3 regions of the Streptomyces sp. NBC_00122 genome follow, and region 2 is predicted to be linked to each of the others. Evidence: riboswitches for the same ligand, from Rfam matches in the RefSeq annotation. Region 2 holds a riboswitch; each other region holds the start of a gene.

The links. Region 2 has a riboswitch for cyclic di-AMP ahead of OG737_RS11230 (transglycosylase family protein). Riboswitches for the same ligand answer to the same signal wherever they lie in the genome.
Positions count from the first base shown of each region.
Region 1: it holds a riboswitch for cyclic di-AMP, as region 2 does, so the genes downstream of both, OG737_RS26735 (peptidoglycan DD-metalloendopeptidase family protein) here and OG737_RS11230 (transglycosylase family protein) in region 2, are expected to answer to the same signal.
Region 3: it holds a riboswitch for cyclic di-AMP, as region 2 does, so the genes downstream of both, OG737_RS23195 (M23 family metallopeptidase) here and OG737_RS11230 (transglycosylase family protein) in region 2, are expected to answer to the same signal.

Region 1 is NZ_CP108191.1:5,785,482-5,792,501, reverse strand. Features, by position in the region: gene OG737_RS26740 (SGNH/GDSL hydrolase family protein) at 1-491, opposite strand, end outside; gene OG737_RS26735 (peptidoglycan DD-metalloendopeptidase family protein) at 655-1,623, opposite strand; cyclic di-AMP (ydaO/yuaA leader) riboswitch at 1,628-1,800, opposite strand; gene OG737_RS26730 (tyrosine-protein phosphatase) at 2,117-2,908, shown strand; gene OG737_RS26725 (aspartate aminotransferase family protein) at 2,927-4,444, opposite strand; gene hpnH (adenosyl-hopene transferase HpnH) at 4,441-5,472, opposite strand; gene OG737_RS26715 (1-hydroxy-2-methyl-2-butenyl 4-diphosphate reductase) at 5,478-6,101, opposite strand; gene shc (squalene--hopene cyclase) at 6,098-7,020, opposite strand, start outside.
Region 2 is NZ_CP108191.1:2,390,867-2,397,886, reverse strand. Features, by position in the region: gene OG737_RS11245 (globin domain-containing protein) at 1-1,027, opposite strand, end outside; gene OG737_RS11240 (cytochrome P450) at 1,149-2,429, shown strand; gene OG737_RS11235 (transglycosylase family protein) at 2,533-3,591, shown strand; cyclic di-AMP (ydaO/yuaA leader) riboswitch at 3,868-4,040, shown strand; gene OG737_RS11230 (transglycosylase family protein) at 4,044-4,751, shown strand; gene eno (phosphopyruvate hydratase) at 5,024-6,310, shown strand; gene OG737_RS11220 (septum formation initiator family protein) at 6,402-6,890, shown strand; gene OG737_RS11215 (DUF501 domain-containing protein) at 6,940-7,020, shown strand, end outside.
Region 3 is NZ_CP108191.1:4,894,961-4,901,980, reverse strand. Features, by position in the region: gene OG737_RS23210 (GNAT family N-acetyltransferase) at 1-139, opposite strand, end outside; gene OG737_RS23205 (HPr family phosphocarrier protein) at 324-605, shown strand; gene OG737_RS23200 (GntR family transcriptional regulator) at 946-1,623, opposite strand; gene OG737_RS23195 (M23 family metallopeptidase) at 1,806-2,609, opposite strand; cyclic di-AMP (ydaO/yuaA leader) riboswitch at 2,623-2,781, opposite strand; gene OG737_RS23190 (pitrilysin family protein) at 2,986-4,353, opposite strand; gene OG737_RS23185 (pitrilysin family protein) at 4,374-5,735, opposite strand; gene OG737_RS23180 (DNA topoisomerase (ATP-hydrolyzing) subunit A) at 5,926-7,020, shown strand, end outside.

The DNA.
Region 1 (7,020 bases), 3.4 Mb from region 2:
AGGTCGAGCACCGGGCAGTCGTAGCGGTCGGCGATCGCGCGGACGTGCGCGCTGTACGTCGCCACCTTGCCCCTCAGGTGCTTGAGGACCGGCACGCCCCGGGTGTCGAAGCCGGTGGTGATCATGACGTGGCCGACGGCCCCGGTGAGGTCGGCGACGGCCGCCTCGAACCGCTCCGCCACGTCGTCGGGGTCGCTGCCCGGCCGGATGATGTCGTTGCCGCCCGCGCAGAAGGTCACGAGGTCGGGCGCGAGCTCCTTGGCCCGCGGGACCTGTTCCGCCACGATCTGGTCGAGGAGCCGGCCGCGCACGGCCAGGTTCGCGTACCGGAAGTCGTGCTCGTCACGCCGGTCGGCCAGGAGCACGGCGAGCCGGTCCGCCCAGCCGAGAAAAGAATCCCCGGGTCCCGGGTCCCCCACGCCCTCGGTGAAGCTGTCCCCGATCGCCGCGTACGAGCCGATGGTCTTGAGTGTCGTCGTCGTCGCTGCCACGAGACGACATCCTTCACTCCCGTACACGACCTACGCCAACGTAAGCAGGGGTTGACGGACCGTGATCTTTACCACGCGGGGGATAAGGAATAGGTACACGTGAGGCCGGGACCCCCCTCGGGCCCCGGCCTCACGCACGCCGGTGTTGCGACGGCGGGTGCCGTCAGATGCTCACGCCCTTCGAGCGGAGGTAGGCGAGCGGGTCGATGTCCGAGCCGTAGGACGGGCCCGTGCGGATCTCGAAGTGGAGGTGCGGGCCGGTCGAGTTGCCGGTGGAGCCGGAGAGGCCGATGCTCTGGCCGCCGGTGACGCTCTGACCCGCCGAGACGGACAGCACGGAGAGGTGTCCGTACTGCGAGTAGGTGCCGTCCGCGTGCTGGATGATGACCTCGTTGCCGTACGCGCCGGCCCAGCCGGCCGAGATCACGGTGCCCGCGCCGACGGCCTTGACGGTGGTGCCGGAGCTGGCGATGAAGTCGACGCCGGTGTGGTAGCCGGAGGACCACATGCTGCCCGCGACCTTGTACTGGGTGGAGATCCCGCCGCTCACCGGGGCCACGAAGCCGGAGGCCGACTGCTGCGCGGCCGGCGCCTCGGCGGCGGATTCCCGCTGCGCCGGGGCGGCCTTCTGGGCGGGCTTCGGAGCCTGCTTCGGAGCCCGCTTCGGAGCCTGCTTCGGAGCGGGCTTCGCAGCTGCCCTGGGAGCCGGGTCCTGGGCCGGGGCGGCGGGGGCGGACTCGGCCGCGGCCGCCGCGCCGAGGGTCAGCTTCAGGCCCGGGTGGATGAGGGAGGGGTTGGTGCCGACGGCCTCGCGGTTGTCGGCGTACAGCTGATACCAGCCACCGGAGAGGTGACGCTCCGCGGCGATCTTGGAGAGGTAGTCGCCGGGCACGACCGTGTAGACGGTCGGCGCGGTCTCCACGGCGGCGGTCGGGGCGGCCTGGAGCGAGAGGGGAACCTGCGGCGCCACGGCGGGGGCCGCGGCCGGCGCGGCGGCCGGGGCGCCGGCCGCCTGGGCGCCGGCGGCCCCCAGCAGGGGCAGCGCGAGCGCCGCACCGCCGGTGCCCGCGACAGCGAGGCCGCGGAACATGGAACGGGACTTGGGACGGCGGTGCTTACCCTTTGCGGACATGGCGAATTCCTCTCCGTCGCCTGCGAGGTGAGCTGTCGGGTTCGGACTGGAGATGTCCGGCTGTCCATGAACGGAACATGAACGACTTCACCCCGAGCAGTCCCGGAAAAGATCCGGAACAGCGGCTTACCTGGTTCCCCCGCTCCTGCCGCGCGCGTGAATAGTCGAGTGCGGTTTCCCGGGCGGCGGCAGGATTCGGCGGTCCACCCGGATCGATCGCGAAGGTAATCCCATAAGGCCGTACGCAACAAGCCGTGAATTCCCTGACGCAATAACAGGGATGAGGGACCGACGGAATTCCGGTCACCCTGCGTCCATTCCCCGCCGCCAACGACCCCTCCGGCCGGGCCCTTCGGCTTTCGCGATCAGGCACGCACGGTCACCGTATGATCTGGCTCACGGGGCCGCGTCCGATCTCGCCGCTGTTTATGGCAAGTTGGCGCCAAGTACCTCAATTAGGACAGATGGCCCACTACGAAGCGGAGGAGTTCCCGTGACCCAGCAGATACAGGAGCCGGAACTGTCCGGAGTGCGCAATTTCCGCGATGTGGGCGGATTGCCGACTTCCGGCGGGAGAAGGGTCAAGACGGGACGACTGTTCCGAAGTGGACATCTTGCGCATGCCACCGAAACCGACGCAGAGTTCCTCGCCTCGCTCGGCCTCCACACCGTCTTCGACTTCCGCAACAACGCCGACCACGCCCTGGAGGGGCCGGACGTCGAACTGCCCGGCGTACGGAACGTCAACATCCCGCTCTCGGATCCGGCCGACGGCCGGGAGTTCTGGAAGATGGTCCGCGACGGCGACCTCGACCAGCTCCGCTCGATCCTGGGCGACGGGAAGGCCGCCGCCCGGATGGTGAACTCCTACCGCGGGATCATCAAGCACCGCACCGCCGAGCACAGCCGGGTGGTGCACGCCCTCGCCGAGGACAGCGTGCCCGCCCTCCTCCACTGCGCGGCGGGCAAGGACCGGGCGGGCCTGTCGATCGCCGTCACCCTGCTCGCGCTGGGCGTCGAGCGCGAGGCGATCGTGGCGGACTACCTGGAGTCGAACGCTCCGCACCGCCGCTACCGGGTACGCCGCAGCGGCGAGCCGGTCGAGGCCCGCTCCTCCGAGGCGATGGAGCTCCTCGCCCCGCTCTTCGACGCCCGCGCCGAGTACCTGGAGGCGGCCTTCGACACCATCGACGAGCACTGGGGCGGCGTGGACCGCTACCTGGCCGAGGGCCTCGTGCTCACGCCCGAGACCCTCGGCCGGCTGCGGGAGCGGCTGCTCGACTGACGACGGCGGGGCAGGCCGTCACCGGTTCCCGACGGCCTTCCCCCGGCCACCGCCGTGAGAGGCCCCCATCACCAGGGTCCTGGCGAAGTCCCACATCAGCCCCGAGCCTCCGTGCGCCTCGTCCATGACGTCCCGGAAGGCTCCGACGAACCGGTCGACGTCCCGCTCGTCCACGATCAGCGGCGGGATGAGCTTGATCACTTCGAGGTGGTCCCCGGACACCTGCGTGAGGATCCGGTGCTTCTGGAGCAGCGGCACGACGACCATCTGCGCGAAGAGCCCCTTGCGGGCAGCCTGCAGCACGGTCCACCGGCTGCGCAGCCCCAGCGAGGACGGCCGGCCGAACTCGATGCCGATCATCAGCCCACGGCCCCGCACCTCGTGCAGCAGCTCGTACTCGTCCACCAGGGCGGCGAGCCGCCCGCGCAGCAGGTCGCCCATCGCCCGGGCGTTCGCCACGACCTCCTCGTCCTCCATGACCGACAGCACCGCCAGCCCGGCGGCCATCGCCTGCGCGTTGGAGCCGAAGCTCGCGGAGTGTACGAGGACCCGGTCCATGGACGAGAAGACCTTCTTGAAGATCCAGTCCTTGCCCAGGGTGGCGCCGACCGGCACATAGCCGCCCGACAGCGCCTTGGCCACGCACACCAGGTCGGGTTCCACACCCGGCTCGTGCTGGTAGGCGTAGAAGTCCCCGGTACGTCCGAGGCCGGTCTGCACCTCGTCCGCGATCAGCAGCGCCCCCCGCCGGCGCAGCAGCTCCTGCGCGGCGGGCAGGAATCCGGGCGGGGCGGCGAGGACCCCCTTGCCCTGGACCGGCTCGACGACGAAGGCGGCCACGTCGCCCTTCCGGAGCTCCCGCTCCAGGGCGGCCAGGTCCCCCAGCGCGATCTTCGTGTCGGGGAGCAGCGGCGCGAAACCGTCCCGGAAGCCCCCCTCGCCGTTGACCGAGAGCGACCCCGTCGTGAGCCCGTGGAAGGCGTGGTCGCAGTAGAGGATCCTGGGCCGCCCGGTGGCGTACCGGGCGAATTTCAGGGCCGTCTCGACCGCCTCGGTGCCGCTGTTGCCGAAGAAGACCCGGTCCAGGTGCGGACTGTAGGAGAGGAGCTTCTCGGCCAGCAGCCCGGGCAGCGGCTGGCAGTCGAAGCGGGTGAGGTCGGCGAGCTGGGCGTCCAGGACGTCGTGCAGGGCGCGCCGGACCACGGGGTGGTGCCGGCCCAGGCCCATCACCCCGAACCCGGCCAGCATGTCGAGGTAGTCGTTGCCCTCGGCGTCCCAGAAGTGGGCGCCCTCGGCCCGTTCGTAGACCTTGTCGAAGCCGATGGTGTGCAGCATCCGGGGCAGCTGGTGGTTGAGGTGCCGGGCGTGCAGTTCGTACCGCTCGCCGCCGCGCTCTGCCAGCAGGGCGCCGAGGTCGAAGCCCTTGCTCCGGTCACGCTTCCCCGCGCCGCCCGGGCCGTGTCCGCCCGGGCCGTGTCCGCTCCGGCCCGGTTCGCTCCGGCCCTGTCCGCTCCCGCCCTGTCCGACCGCCGTCATGCCGGCTTGTCCCGGTTGCCGCCGATCGTCTCCCTGGCCGCGCGCAGGGACTCCTTGAGGGAGCCCATGGTGGCGAGGACGGCGGTGGGTTCGTAGCCGCAGTGCGCCATGCAGTTCGCGCAGCGCGGGTCCTTTCCGCGGCCGTACTTGCTCCAGTCGGTATCGTCGATCAGTTCCCGGTACGTGGGCACGTAGCCGTCGCTCATCAGATAGCAGGGGCGCTGCCAGCCGAAGAGGGAGTAATTCGGAATGGCCCAGGCCGTGCAGGGGAAATCGGCCTTTCCTTCCAGGAAGTCGAGGAAGAGCGGTGAGTGGTTGAGCCGCCAGCGCCTGCGGTTGCCGCCCGCGAAGGCCTTCCTGAAGAGTTCACGGGTCTGTTCGACGCCGAGGAAGTGCTCCTGGTCGGGGGCCTTTTCGTAGGCATAGGCGGGCGAGATCATCATCTCGTCCACCTGGAGGTCGTCATTGAGGTAGTTGAGAACCTCGATGATCGTCTGCGGGGTGTCCGTGTTGAAGAAAGTGGAGTTGGTGGTCACGCGGAACCCGCGCCTCTTCGCCTCCTTGATGGCCGCGACCGCCTCGTCGAAGACGCCTTCCTTGGCCACCGACTCGTCGTGCCGTTCGCGCAGGCCGTCGATGTGCACGGCGAAGGCGAAATACGGGGACGGGGTGAACTTCTCGATCTTCTTGCGCAGGAGCATGGCGTTGGTGCAGAGGAAGACGTACTTCCGCCTCGCGACCAACTGGCGCACGATCTCGTGGATCTGCGGGTGCATCAAGGGCTCGCCGCCCGCGATGGACACCATGGGCGCGCCGGACTCCAGCACGGCGCCGACCGCCTGGGCCACCGGCATGCGCTGCTTGAGCACCCCGGCCGGGTGCTGGATCTTCCCGCACCCTTCACAGGCCAGGTTGCAGGCGTAGAGCGGTTCCAGCTCGACGATCAGCGGGAACTTCTCACGCTTGCGCAGCTTCTGTTCGAGAAGATACGTCCCGACCCTGATGGTCTGGCGCAGCGGCATGGCCATCTGGCTCACCTCCTGGGGATCAGCAAAGAACGGTGCCATTCGTAAAACGCGGGCAGTACGGCACGCAATACGCGGAAGGCCGATATTCCACCGCGGACGGTGCCGATACGGACGAGCTCATGCTCCGGAGCGTCCACGACCACCCGGACGGCCGCAACCGGACGGCCGCTGCCGCGGGTCGCGGTCCGCAAAGTGGCCGCGGACTCCATGTCGACCGCGATGGCGCCGGTGGCGCGCAGCTGCGCGCGCTCCTGGCCGCGGACGACGTGGTCGGATCCGGTCAGTACGCCGATGTGCACGGCTCGGCGCGGGACGGCCCGGGCCAGTGCCTCGGCGAGCAGGGGGGTACCGGTGCACGGGACGGCCCCGTGCACGTCCCGGGTCTCGTCGGCGAGGACGAGGTCGCCGGGGTTCATGCCGGGGAGCAGCCCGGCGCAGAAACCGGTCGCGAGGACGGCGGCCCGGCCCATCCCGGGCCGGGCCAGTGCCCGGCCCACGGCGCGCTCGGCTGCGCGCGGGCCCATGCCCGTGCGCAGCAGGGCGTACGCCTCGGGCGCGCCGCGGCCCGTACCGCGCAGCGCCGCCTGCTCGATGCGCAGGGCGCAGGCGACCAGCAGCGGGGTGGTCACCGGGTCTCCACGGCCGCGGGTCCGGCGGCGGCGCAGGGTTCGCCGTACAGGTAGCGGCCCAGCGCGGTGAGCGGGAACACCTGCCGGTACAGGTGGTAGTTGATGGAGAAGTCCCAGGGGAAGCCGGTGCCGGTGAAGTGCGGCTCGTCCCAGGAGCCGTCCGCCTGCTGGGTCTCGACCAGGTAGGCGACGCCCCGCTCGACGGCCACGGTGTCCCGCTCGCCGGCCGACAGCAGGGCCATCAGCGCCCACGCGGTCTGCGAGGCGGTGGAGGCTCCCTTCCCCGCCCAGGACCGGTCCTTGTAGGAGCGCTGGTCCTCGCCCCAGCCACCGTCCTCGTTCTGTACGGATTGCAGCCAGCGCACGGCCCGCCGGATCGCGGGATGCCCCGGGGCGAGGCCGGCCGCGGTGAGGGCCGGGACCACCGACCCGGTCCCGTACACGTAGTTGGTGCCCCAGCGGCCGAACCAGGCTCCGTCGGCCTCCTGTTCGGCGAGCAGCCAGGCGATCGCGCGCCGGGTCCGGGCATCGCCCGCCCGGCCCTCGAAGGCGAGCATCTCCACGACGTGGGCGGTGACGTCGGCCGAGGGCGGGTCGATGACCTCGCCGAAGTCGCAGAAGGGCAGCTTGTTCGGGAGGGGGCTGGTGTTGTCGGCGTCGAAGGCGCCCCAGGCGCCGTTCTTCGACTGCATGCCGAGGTTCCAGGACACCCCGCGGGCGATGGCCGCCTCGACCCGGGCCTGGTCGGGGTGTCTGATGCGGCGCAATGCGAGGACGACCTCGGCGGTGTCGTCGATGTCGGGGTAGTTGTCGTTGTGGAACTCGAACGCCCAGCCGCCGGGGGCGAGTCCGGGCCGCCGTACCGCCCAGTCCCCGCTGCGGACGATCTCCTCGCCGAGCATCCAGTCCGCGGCCTTGA
Region 2 (7,020 bases):
CGACGAACGGCGGCGGCCCGCTGAGGTAGACGTCCTGGTCGGGCCACAGGGCCCGGTTGCTGAGCGCGGTGGCCAGCCGGTCGGTGGCCTGGTTGCGGTGCCGCCCGGGAGCGGGCGTGATGTAGGTGACGCCGAGCCAGTCGCAGGCGGCGGCCCACTCGTCGATCAGCGGGCGGTCGTAGAGGTGGGCCGGGTCCCGTCCCACCACGAAGAGCCGCACGTCCTGGTCGGGCGGGTGTTTCCCGAGATCCTCCAGCATGGCCCGGACCGGCGCCCAGCCGGTCCCGGCGGCGATGAAGCTGGCCGGGCGGTCCGCGCGGCGGAAGGTCAGCTGCCCGCCGGCGGCGGCGAGCCGCAGGCGCTCGCCCGGCTGGACGTCGCGGACCAGGGCGGTGCTGACCCGCCCCCGCTGGATCCGGCTGACGTGCAGGTCCAGGGTGCCGTCCGGGCGGGGTGCGTTGCCGATGGAGTACGTGCGCCAGGTCTTCGGGACCCGCTCGCTGCTCACGCTCGTGTACTGGCCGGGTACATAGGGGAAGGGGGCGTGCGGCGCCAGGGTCAGCACGCCGATGTCCTTTCCGTACTGGAGGTGGCGCACGACCTCCGCGTCCCACCAGGGCGGGTCCTCGGCCGCGGCGGCGCCGGCCGTCATCGTGTCGGCGATCACCTGGTACGCCTCGCTCCATGCCTTCTCCACCGTCGGGGTCCACGCCGATCCGGAGGTCGCGGCGAGGGCGGCGAGCAGGCTTTCGCCCACGGCCGCGTAGTGCTCGGGGCGGGCCTGGAACTTGCGGTGGTCGCGGCCCAGCTCATGGAGATAGGGGACGAGGGTCTCGTTCTCCAGGTGGGCGATCACGTGGGTGAGCGCGGCGAAGAGCCGGTCCCGCTGTCGCTCCATTTCCTCGAAGGAGGCCGGGAAGAGCTCACGGACTCCGGGGTTGTGCCAGAACAGGTGGGAGTAGAAGAACTTGACCGCGTGCTCGGCCCGTCTCTCCACCACCGCGAAGCTGCTTTTCAAGATCCTCACATCCACAAAACCGAAAGTAGGAATGTCGGAGAAGATGAGGTCAAGTGATGGCAGATCTACGGACAGCCGCGACGAACCACCCATATGGGATCGGGGTCGGGTGCCGGGATACGGTCAGCAGGTGCATGAGCAGACCCCCGCAGCCTCCGCCGACACCCCTTCGACCTCCCCTTCCCGCCGGGGACCGACCCTGTTCGACTGGGAGTTCGCGACCGATCCCTACCCCGCCTACGCCTGGCTGCGCGAGCACGCGCCGGTGCACCGCACCAAGCTCCCCAGCGGGGTCGAGGCCTGGCTGGTCACCCGGTACGCGGACGCCCGCCGAGCGCTGGCTGACCAGAGGCTGAGCAAGAATCCGGACCGCCACGAGGGACACGCCAAGGGCAAGACCGGGATCCCGGGGGAGCGCAAGGCGGAGCTGATGACGCATCTGCTCAACATCGACCCGCCGGACCACACCCGCCTGCGGCGGCTGGTGGCGAAGGCCTTCACCCCGCGCAGGGTCGCCGAGTTCACCCCGCGCGTGCAGGAGCTCACCGACCACCTCATCGACGGGTTCGCGGACAGGGGGGAGGCCGACCTCATCCACGAGTTCGCCTTCCCGCTCCCCATCTACGCCATCTGCGAGATGCTCGGCGTACCGCGCGAGGACCAGGACGACTTCCGCGACTGGGCCGGGATGATGATCCGGCACGGCGGCGGACCGCGCGGCGGTGTCGCCCGCTCGGTGAAGCAGATGCGGACCTATCTCGGTGAACTCATCCATCGCAAAAGGGATGATCTGGGCAATGATCTGATCTCGGACCTGATCCGGGCGAGCGACCACGGCGACCACCTCACGGAGGCCGAGGCCACCGCCATGGCTTTCATCCTGCTTTTCGCCGGTTTCGAGACGACCGTGAACCTCATCGGCAACGGCGTCCACTCCCTCTTCATGAACCCCGGCGAGCGCGAGCGCCTCCAGCGCTCCCTCGCCGCGGGCGAGAGCGGCCTGCTGGAGACCGGGATCGAGGAACTCCTGCGCTACGACGGCCCGGTGGAGCTGGCCACCTGGCGGTTCGCCACCGAGCCGCTGACCCTCGGCGGGCAGTCGATCGCGGCCGGGGATCCGGTCCTGGTCGTCCTGGCGGCGGCCGACCGCGATCCCGGGCGGTTCGCCGAGCCGGACACCCTCGACCTCTCGCGCACCGACAACCAGCACCTCGGATACGGGCACGGCATCCACTACTGCCTGGGTGCTCCGCTCGCGCGACTTGAAGGAAAGACGGCGCTTGCGACTTTGCTCACGCGTCTGCCGGATCTGGAACTCGCCATTCCGTCAACTGACCTGCGTTGGCGCGGTGGTCTGATCATGCGCGGTCTGCGCACCCTACCCGTGCGCTTCACACCCCGAAACATTTGAAGGTCATCTGACCGAAAGTCAGTAGCAGACCCGAGTTGTGACAATCGTTCGAGGGCCGCTAGGTTCTGCCGTTACCCAGCCGTTATGCGAAAGGTGCAGCCTCATGCGTTCCGGGAACGGCCGTCACAGACGCCCCCGTCAGGTGCCCGCGATAGTCGTCACCGCAGGAGTCACAGGCTCCGCGCTGGCACTGCCGCTTCTTGCCGCCACCAACGCCTCCGCGGCCGACACCTCCACGTGGGACAAGGTCGCCGAATGCGAGAGCGGCGGCAGCTGGAGCGCCAACTACGGCAGCGGCCAGTACGGCGGCCTCCAGTTCAGCCAGGACGAGTGGCAGAGCGCCGGCGGCTCCGACTTCGCCAAGCGGCCCGACCTCGCGAGCCGGTCCCAGCAGATCGCCGTGGCCGAGCGCATTCTGGCTTCCCAGGGCCCGCAGGCGTGGCCGCTGTGCGCGGCGTCGGCCGGGCTGGAGGGGCAGAGCCCCGCCGCGGTCGTCGACCCCGGCCTGCCCGGCGGTTCCGCCGTGAAGGGCCCGGCGCCGACTCGGCCGGACGAGGACGTGCCCTCCACGGGGAAGGGGAAGCCGTCCACGGACTTCGGCGCTCCCACCCCCGCCCCGAGCCCGTCGGCCACCCCGTCGTTCGTCATTCCCGACGGCCCGCTCGCGCCCTCCCTCGGACTGCCCGTCATGCCCTCGCCGGACGAGGTGACGCCGACCCCGACCGCCCCGGGCGCACCGACCGCCCCCGTGGACCCGAACGCGCCCACCACGCCGCCCGGCACCCCGGGCCAGCCCCCGGTGACCCCGGCCGACCCCGCGGCCCCCACCACTCCTGGCGCCACGACGGACCCGACGGCACCGGCCACCCAGGGCGCCCCGGCCACCCCGGGCACCTCCACCGGCCCCACCGCACCGCCCGTCACGGCAGCTGAGGGCAACGGCAAGCACCGCGGAGCCCCCGCGACCGAGACGCCGGCCGCATCTGATGCCGCGTCGGCCCCCTCGTACACCGTGCAGGCGGGCGACAGCCTGGTCACCATCGCGGATGCCAAGGGGGTCAAGGGCGGCTGGAAGGGGCTCTACGCGGCCAATGAGCAGGTCATCGGCGGCAACGCGGATCTGATCAAGCCCGGACAGAACCTGGATCTAACCGTGCAATAAGGACACTTGAGCCATCCGGAAAGAGTCGATTGTCCGTTTTCTGTAAGTGAGACATGCGTCTCTTCCGGTCAACTGGCGTGTCTCGCCCCGGGGCTTCCGCAAACCCCGCCCTCACCTGCGCAAACACCCGTACTGGCAGCGCAAGTAGGGGTCGTCTCCCCCCGATGTCGGTCGTTGAACATCGGGGGGAGACCTGTCTACCTTCTGAATCGCTCGCCACCGCGAGCTCCTTCGACCGCATCGCCGAGTCCTGCCGGCGGACGGAGGGAACAGTCGTCGCGTCAAGCGCCGAAGGCAGGAGCGGGGGAACCAAGGTAGGTGCCGGGAGCGGCCGTTGAGAGACGGTCACGCCACCGGCTAGGGGTTAAGACGTGCGCTAGGTCGCACGGCCGGGCAACTCACTCGCCCGAACCCGACAGCTCACCTCGTAGGCGTCGGTGAGGAGAAACTCCATGCTGCTTTCCGGCAAGGGCAAGCACCGCCGCGGTACCGCCATCGAGCGCACCGCCCGCATCGTCACGCTCGCCGGTGTCGCCGGTGTGGCCGTCGCCGCCCCCCTGATGGCCGCCGGCTCCGCCAGTGCCGCCACCTCCTCCGAGTGGGACCGCGTCGCGCAGTGCGAGTCCGGCGGCAACTGGGCCATCAACACGGGCAACGGCTACTACGGCGGCCTGCAGTTCTCGTCGTCCACCTGGGCCGCGTACGGCGGCAAGGCGTACGCCGGGCAGGCCAACCAGGCCTCGAAGTCCCAGCAGATAGCCGTCGCGGAGAAGGTCCTCAAGGGCCAGGGCAAGGGCGCCTGGCCGTCCTGTGGCGTGGGTCTGTCGAACTCCTCCTACAGCGGGGGCGGCGCGGCCGAAACCCCGAAGCAGACGGAGAAGAAGACCGAGACCAAGAAGACCCAGCCGAAGAAGACCGAGCCGAAGAAGGAGACGAAGCGCTCCGAGGCCCCGGCCCCGACCACCCGCTCCGAGCGCTCCGAGGCCCCGGCCCCGAAGACCGGCAACGGCTCGTACGAGGTCAAGTCCGGAGACACCCTGGGCACCATCGCCGAGGCCAACGGCGTCAAGGGCGGCTGGGAGAAGCTCTTCGAGCTGAACAAGGACATCGTCTCGGACGCCGACCTGATCTTCCCGGGTCAGAAGCTGAAGCTCAGCTGAACACTGCGGCAATAGCCGCAGGAGTCGCAGCAACGCTCACCATCCCCACCGCCCGGCGCGTCTCCCCCCACGCGCCGGGCGGTGGTGTGTGCGGCTGCAGAACCCCCGTCACCGAGGCCTCTATGTCCGGGAAGAGGGGTATTCGGGCCCTTTTTCGTCCCAGGAACCGGGCGGTCGGCAGGGTGAGTGCCCGGATCCGGTTAGGCTCTAGTCGGCCAGGCCGTCCCACGGCCTGACGCCACCGCACACCCAGCGTCACATCCCAGAAGGAGATGCTCGTGCCGTCCATCGACGTCGTCGTAGCCCGGGAAATCCTGGACTCCCGAGGCAACCCCACGGTCGAGGTCGAGGTGGGCCTCGACGATGGCAGCACCGGCCGTGCTGCAGTTCCGTCCGGCGCCTCCACCGGTGCATTCGAGGCCATCGAGCTCCGTGACGGTGACCCCAACCGTTACATGGGCAAGGGTGTCGAGAAGGCCGTCCTCGCCGTCATCGAGCAGATCGGCCCGGAGCTCGTCGGCTACGACGCCACCGAGCAGCGTCTGATCGACCAGGCCATGTTCGACCTGGACGCCACCGACAACAAGGGCTCCCTCGGCGCGAACGCCATCCTCGGCGTGTCCCTCGCCGTCGCGCACGCCGCGTCGGAGGCCTCGGACCTTCCGCTCTTCCGCTACCTCGGCGGTCCGAACGCGCACCTGCTGCCCGTTCCGATGATGAACATCCTCAACGGGGGGTCGCACGCCGACTCCAACGTGGACATCCAGGAGTTCATGATCGCCCCGATCGGCGCGGAGTCCTTCTCCGAGGCGCTGCGCTGGGGTGCCGAGGTCTACCACACCCTCAAGAAGGTCCTGCACACCAAGGGCCTGTCCACCGGTCTCGGTGACGAGGGCGGCTTCGCCCCGAACCTGGAGTCCAACCGCGCCGCGCTCGACCTCATCATCGAGGCCATCAAGCAGGCCGGCTACACCCCGGGCAAGGACATCGCGCTCGCCCTCGACGTCGCCGCGTCCGAGTTCTACAAGGACGGCAAGTACGAGTTCGAGGGCCAGTCCCGCTCGGCCGCCGAGATGACCGACTACTACGCCGAGCTCGTCGAGGCGTACCCGCTGGTCTCCATCGAGGACCCGCTGTTCGAGGACGACTGGGCCGGCTGGAAGACCATCACCGACCGCCTGGGCGCCAAGGTCCAGATCGTCGGCGACGACCTCTTCGTCACCAACCCGGAGCGCCTGGCCCGCGGTATCGAGGAGGGCTCCGCGAACGCCCTGCTCGTGAAGGTGAACCAGATCGGTTCGCTGACCGAGACCCTGGACGCCGTCGAGATGGCCCAGCGCAACGGCTTCAAGTGCATGATGTCGCACCGCTCCGGTGAGACCGAGGACGTCACCATCGCCGACCTCGCCGTCGCCGTGAACTGCGGCCAGATCAAGACCGGCGCCCCGGCCCGCTCGGACCGCGTCGCCAAGTACAACCAGCTGCTGCGCATCGAGGAGATCCTCGACGACGCCGCGGTGTACGCGGGCCGCAGCGCCTTCCCGCGCTTCAAGGGCTAATCACGCTCTTGCTTCCGTACGTCCCCGCACTCGGTCCCGTACCGTGTGCGGGGACGTATTGCGTAGTGCGTACACAGGGGAGGCGGGACCAATGGCCGGGAACCGTGATCGGTTCTCCACCTTCTCGACCGCGACCAGGCTCAAGCAGCTCGGCGAGCGGACCGCCGCCCACGTCTACCGCTCGCAGTCGCGCCGCCAGGTCCGCCGCAGCCGGCTCACCGGCCGCGCGGCCCTCCTCGTGCTCGTCCTCTGTACGCTGGTCGTCGCCCTCGCGTATCCGATGCGCCAGTACGTGTCCCAGCGCTCGGAGATCGCGAAGCAGCAGCGGGCCGCCGCCGCCGCGCGGGACCGCCTGGAACGGCTCCGCGACGAGAAGGCCCGCTGGCAGGACAACGCCTACGCGGAGCAGCAGGCGCGCAAGCACCTGCACTTCCTGCGCCCGGGGGAGATCGGCTACATCATGACCGACCCCGGGGCGCAGGGCGCCGAGCAGCACCGGACCGGCCAGGCCGGCTCGGACCGCCCCTGGTACTCCAACGTCTGGGACGGCGTCGACAAGGCCGACCGCCCCGGCGACTGAACCAGTTCCACCCGTCATAGAACCGCGAACGAAGAGACTCCCTCCAGGCATGCAGACGCCCCCGCCCCAGACCGACCGGACCGAGCCGACCGACGCGGACATCGAGGCGTTCGAGCAGCAGCTCGGACGC
Region 3 (7,020 bases), 2.5 Mb from region 2:
CGGAGACCTGCTCGTAGAAGCTGACCAGCCGGCCCGCGTCCGCGGTGGTGATGGGCCTGATCCGGGCGGTGCCGCCGTCACGCAGGACGACGTCCGCTTCCCAGTGGGCCGGGTACGAGGGGTCCGACTCGGTGGTCATGGGCCTACCTTACGGCCGGGAACGGCCCGGCAGCGCTCGCGCGGCGCATTAGGCAGGCTGGGGCAAAACGGTGCAAGCTGGGGGAGGCCGAACGGCGGGAGATCCGAGCCGAAGGCCGGTCGGAGCATTCCGGGCGTCGTGAGAGACTGGTCTAGACAACCGTAAGAACCTGAAGGGCATCACCATGGCAGAGCGCCGCGTCAACGTCGGCTGGGCCGAGGGCCTGCACGCTCGTCCCGCCTCGATCTTCGTCCGCGCGACGACCGCTTCCGGCGTCCCGGTGACCATCGCCAAGGCCGGCGGCGACCCCGTCAACGCCGCTTCCATGCTGGCGGTTCTGGGCCTGGGCGCCCAGGGCGGCGAGGAGATCGTCCTCGCCTCCGAGGCCGACGGCGCGGAGGTCGCACTGGACCGCCTCGCGAAGCTGGTCGCCGAGGGTCTCGAGGAGCTCCCCGAGACCGTCTGACCCTTCGGGTTCGACCCACGCGGTACACCCGCCGGAGCCGCGGCCCCCACCACCCCGGGGCCGCGGCTCCGGCGTTCGCGGGTCCACCCAGCTCCGCCCAGCTCCATCCGGCTTCACCCGGTTCCCCCCGGCTTCACGGAATACGGCACGCGAAAACACGGCAGCGCTGCGGGCACGGCGAATTCGGCGCCACGAAAATGCGGCAGCCCGGAAATGCGGCAGCCCGGAAATGCGCCGGCGCGGGAATCCGACTCCACGGGAATTCGGCGCGCAACAAATTCACGCACCCCGGAAATCCCGGCAGCGGCGCCCGGATACGTCCCTTTGTATACGGGCCCTGTTAATGCCGGCCGCTCGCCATGTTTACGGAAGGTTGCGAAGTGCTCACCGTCGGCCGGAGCCGCGGCCGGTGCGCGGCCGTCGCCCGGTCGGCGTGGACCGCCGTCAGCGCCCGGGCCCGCTCCGCGTCCCCGCGCGCCACCGCGTCCACGATCGCCCCGTGCTCCGCCCATGACTCCACCGGCCGGGCCGGCGCCTCCACCACGTACATCCACGCCACCTTGTGCCGCATCTGCGTGAGCAGGGCGACCAGCCCGGGACTCCCGGAGGCCTGCGCGAGCGTCTCGTGGAACCAGCCGCCCAGGGACCGCAGATCCTCGCCCTGGCCCCGCCTGGCCCGCTCCTGGCCCAGCCTGACCAGCCCGCGCAGCACCTTGAGGTGGGCCTCGGTGCGCCGCCGGGCCGCCCTGGCGGCCGCCAGGGGCTCCAGCAGCATCCGCACCTCCAGGAGGTCGGCGGCCTCCTGCTCGGTCGGCTCGGCCACACAGGCGCCCGCGTGGCGCCGCGTGGTCACGAACCCCTCGGACTCCAGGGTCCGCAGCGCCTCGCGGACCGGGACGCGCGAGACTCCGTACCGGCGGGCCAGCACTTCCTCGGTCAGCCTGCCGCCAGGTTCGAAGACCCCGGAGACGATGTCGTCGCGGATTGCCGTGCATACCGCGTGCGCAGGAATACGCAAGACCGAACCTCCGCTATTTCTGACTGCCACGCTCATTGGACGCGCATGTGCGCAACTCGACTCTATTGCAACACACGATAATTTCCGAGAGCGCTCGGAAATGCGAAACATTTGCCCGCCGGAGCAGCGCGAAGGCCCCGGCTCGGGGAGCCGGGGCCTTCGGTGAAGCGGTGCGGTGCGCGTCAGAGGCTGACGTCGTGCGAGCGCAGGTACGCGATCGGGTCGATGTCCGAGCCGTACTGCGAGCCGGTGCGGGCCTCGAAGTGCAGGTGCGGGCCGCTGGAGTTGCCGGTGGAGCCCGACAGGCCGATCTGCTGGCCGGGGGTGACCTGCTCGCCGACGGAAACGCTCAGCGAGGACATGTGCCCGTACTGGGTGTACGTACCGTCGTTGTGCTTGATGACGACGTTGTTGCCGTACGCGCCGCCCCAGCCGGCCTCGACCACGACGCCCGCGCCGACCGCGTGGACGGTGGTGCCGGAGGCGGCGTGGAAGTCGATGCCGGTGTGGCTGCCGGAGGACCACATGCCGCCGCCCGCCTTGTACTGCGTGCTGACGTACGAGCCGTCGACCGGTGCGACGAAGGTGTTGAGGCGCTTGCGCTCCTCCTCGCGGGCCGCGCGCTCGGCGGCTTCGCGCTCGGCCTTCGCCTTGGCCTCGGCGAAGCGCTTGGCCTCGGCGGCCCGCTGCTTGGCGTCGGCCTCGGCCTGAGCCTGGGCGGCCGCGTGCTCGGCAGCGCGGTGCTGGGACGCGGCCTGGTCCTGGATGTCGTCCTGGAGGTCCTCGGCGACGACCACGGCGCCGAGAGCGTTGTCCTGGGGCGACTGGTGGTCGCTGTTGTCCGCGGCGAAGGCCGGAGCGGCGAGGGAGCCGACGACACCAGTGGTGGCGAGGGCGGCTATGCCGGCGTAGCCGGCGGTCTTGCGGCTCAGACGGCTGGAACCACGGTGCTTACCGGAGCCGGCGGGACGACTGCCAAACGCCATGAAGGGGTTGATCCTTTCCTTCCTTCTCGCCTACCGGGTTAGCTGACGGGTTCGGAGCAGGAAGGTCTCCTACGGGCCCCCTCTGGCGAGGCGGTCCGATTCACCCCAGGGACACATGTGGGTCCCCGGCTCCCCAGGCTCGCGCCTGACGGGGACTCGGCGATCGCTGCCCGGTGCCGCGGATGCGACGGGTACGACTGACGGACAGCACGAGTGACGCTAGGCGGATCATCAGTCAATCGCCAAACAGACACGCCTTTTTGTTGCGTACGCCACACCACATAAAAGCAACCTCACCACCAAACGGACAAAAGGGCCCTGGCGGACAAGCCCGCCAGGGCCCTGCGTGAATCGGCCAGTCGACCGACTGCCGCCGTCAGTTGGTGACGACGCTCACCTCGCCGATCCCGAGGGCGCGCACCGGCGCCTCGATCTGCGCGGCGTCGCCGACCAGGATGGTGACCAGCCGGTCCGCCGGGAAGGCCTTCACGACCGCCGAAGTCGCCTCCACCGTCCCGGTTTCGGCCAGCTGCGCGTACAACTGCGCCTGGTAGTCGTCCGGCAGCTCCTGCTCGACCTGGTCCGCGAGGGTTCCGGCGACCGAGGCCGCCGTCTCGAACTTCAGCGGGGCCACGCCCACCAAGTTCTGCACCGCCACGTCCCGTTCGGCATCGGTCAGGCCGCCCTCCGCGAGGGTGCGCAGCACCTCCCAGAGGTCCTCCAGCGCCGGGCCGGTGTTCGGGGTGTCCACGGAGCCGCTGATGGCGAGCATCGAGGCGCCCTTGCCGTCGGCGGTCGAGCGCAGCACCTGGCCGAAGGAGCGCACGCCGTAGGTGTACCCCTTCTCCTCGCGCAGCACCTTGTCCAGGCGGGAGGTCAGCGTGCCGCCCAGGCAGTAGGTGCCGAGCACCTGGGCCGCCCAGACCCGCTCGTGCCGGTCCGGCCCGATCCGGCCGATCAGCAGCTGCGTCTGGACCGCGCCGGGCCGGTCCACGATGACCACGCGGCCGGTGTCGTCGGCGGTCACCGGCGGCACCGGGAGGGGCTCGGCGGTACCGCCCGTCCAGGCGCCCAGGGTGTCCGCGACAACGGCGTCCAGGTCGATGCCGGTCAGGTCGCCGACGACCACCGCGGTGGCCGTGGCGGGGCGTACGTGGGCCTCGTAGAAGGCGCGTACGGCCGCGGAGTCGATCCGCGCGACCGTCTCCTCGGTGCCCTGGCGCGGGCGGGACATCCGCAGGGAGGCCGGGAACAGCTCCTTGGAGAGCTGCTTGGCGGCGCGGCGCTGCGGATTGGCCAGCTCGTGCGGGATCTCGTCGAGCCGGTTGCGCACCAGGCGGTCGACCTCGGCATCGGCGAAGGCCGGCGCGCGCAGGGCCTCGGCGAGCAGGCCGAGCGCCTTGGGCAGCCGGGAGGCCGGGACCTCCAGGGAGACCCGCAGGCCCGGGTGGTCGGCGTGCGCGTCGAGGGTGGCGCCGCAGCGCTCCAGCTCGGCCGCGAACTCCTCGGCGGAGTGCTTGTCGGTGCCCTCGGACAGGGCGCGGGCCATGATGGTGGCCACGCCGTCCAGGCCCTCGGGCTCGGCGTCCAGCGGGGCGGCGAGGTTGACCTCGACCGCGATCACCTGCTGGCCCGGGCGGTGGCAGCGCAGCAGGGTCAGGCCGTTGGCCAGGACCGAGCGGTCGGGGGCCGGGAAGGCCCACGGCTGCGGTTCACCGGCCTGCGGGCGCGGGTGGAAGGTCATCGTGACGGCTGCGGTGTCGCTCACTGCTCCGCCCCTTCGTTCTCGTTCGCGTCGTTCTCGTCGGACTCGTCGGCGTCGGCGTCCGCGCCGATCGGCTCGTAGACCAACACGGCACGGTTGTCCGGGCGCAGCCGGGCCGCGGCCACGGCCTGCACTTCCTCGGCGGTGACGGCGAGGACGCGCTGGACGGCGGTCAGGGCCAGCTGCGGGTCGCCGAAGAGCACCGCGAAGCGGCACAGTTCGTCGGCGCGGCCCGCGACCGTGCTCAGCCGGTCCAGCCACTCCCGCTCCAGCTGCGCCTGGGCGCGCTCCATCTCCTCGGCCGTCGGGCCCTCGGCGGCGAACCGCGCGAGCTCCTCGTCCACGGCCGCTTCGATGTCGGGCACCTCGACGCCGCCGGAGGTCTTGACGTCCAGCCAGCCCAGGGAGGGCGCGCCGGCCAGGCGCAGCATGCCGAAGCCGGCCGCGACGGCCGTCTGGTCGCGGCGTACCAGGCGGTTGTGGAGCCTCGAGGACTCGCCGCCGCCGAGGACGGTCAGCGCCACGTCGGCGGCGTCGCACTCGCGGGTGCCGTCGTGCGGGAGCCGGTAGGCGGCCATCAGGGCACGCGCCGGGACCTCCTCGACGATCTCCTCGCGCAGCTCCCGGCCGATGACGTCGGGCAGCGAGCCGTCACGGGGCGGCTGCTTGCCGTCGTGCGCGGGGATGGTGCCGAAGTACTTCTCGATCCAGTCGAGCGTGCGCGCCGGGTCGATGTCGCCGACCACCGACAGCACCGCGTTGTTGGGCGCGTAGTACGTACGGAAGAAGGCGCGCGCGTCCTCCAGGGACGCGGCGTCCAGATCGGCCATGGAGCCGATCGGCGTGTGGTGGTACGGGTGGCCCTCGGGGTACGCGAGGGCGGTCAGCTTCTCGAAGGCCGTGCCGTACGGGACGTTGTCGTACCGCTGGCGGCGCTCGTTCTTGACGACGTCGCGCTGGTTCTCCATGGACTCGTCGTCCAGGGCGGCCAGCAGCGAGCCCATGCGGTCCGCCTCCAGCCACAGCGCGAGCTCCAGCTGGTGGGTCGGCATCGTCTCGAAGTAGTTGGTGCGCTCGAAGCTGGTGGTGCCGTTCAGGGAGCCGCCGGCGCCCTGGACCAGCTCGAAGTGCCCGTTGCCCGGTACGCTCGCCGAGCCCTGGAACATCAGGTGCTCGAAGAGGTGAGCCAGGCCGGTTCGCCCCTTGACTTCGTGGCGCGAGCCGACGTCGTACCAGAGGCAGACCGCGGCGACCGGGGTCAGGTGGTCCTCGGAAAGCACCACGCGCAAGCCGTTGGCCAGCCGGTGTTCGGTTGCTGTCAGGCCGCCGGAGCCGGCCTGGGCTGTGGCCGTGTGACCCATGGGCATGTGGTCCCTTCGATCGCGATGCAGAGATTTCTGTCAGACCTGCCACTGTATGCAAGCGCGTCGGCCGCCGGATAAGTTCCCGGGTCACACCCTGGGTCGGAGTCGGCGTTGTCGGTGCCTCGGGCCACAATGGTCCGCGTCAGACCCCCAGCACACTCATTCTTGGTTAAGGAGCCGCGCAGCGATGGCCCGCCGCAGCACGAAGACCCCGCCGCCGGAGGATTTCGAGGAGAGGATCCTCGACATCGACGTCGTCGACGAAATGCAGGGCTCCTTCCTCGAGTACGCGTACTCGGTGATCTACTCCCGTGCCCTGCCCGACGCCCGGGACGGCATGAAGCCGGTGCACCGCCGCATCGTGTACCAGATGAACGAGATGGGTCTGCGCCCCGACCGCGGGTACGTGAAGTGCGCCCGCGTCGTCGGCGAGGTCATGGGCAAGCTCCACCCGCACGGTGACGCGTCGATCTACGACGCCCTCGTGCGCATGGCCCAGCCCTTCTCGATGCGGCTGCCGCTGGTCGACGGCCACGGCAACTTCGGTTCGCTCGGCAACGACGACCCGCCGGCCGCGATGCGTTACACCGAGTGCAAGATGGCCGACGCCACGTCGCTGATGACGGAGTCGATCGACGAGGACACCGTCGACTTCACCGCCAACTACGACGGCCAGGAGCGGGAGCCGGTCGCGCTGCCCGCCGCGTACCCGAACCTGCTGGTCAACGGCGCGTCCGGGATCGCGGTCGGCATGGCCACCAACATGCCTCCGCACAACCTCGGCGAGGTCATCGCGGCCGCCCGCCACCTGATCCGCTACCCGCACGCGGACCTGGAGGCGCTGATGCGCTTCGTGCCGGGTCCCGACCTGCCCACGGGCGGCCGGATCGTCGGGCTCTCGGGCATCAAGGACGCCTACGCGAACGGCCGCGGCACCTTCAAGATCCGCGCGACGGTGGCGGTGGAGAACGTGACGGCGCGCCGCAAGGGCCTCGTCGTCACGGAACTGCCCTTCACGGTCGGCCCCGAGAAGGTCATCGCGAAGATCAAGGACCTGGTCGGTTCGAAGAAGCTCCAGGGCATCGCGGACGTCAAGGACCTCACCGACCGCTCGCACGGCCTGCGCCTGGTCATCGAGATCAAGAACGGCTTCCACCCGGAGGCCGTCCTGGAGCAGCTGTACAAGCTGACGCCGATGGAGGAGTCCTTCGGCATCAACAACGTGGCCCTCGTGGACGGGCAGCCGCTGACGCTCGGCCTCAAGGAGCTGCTGGAGGTCTAC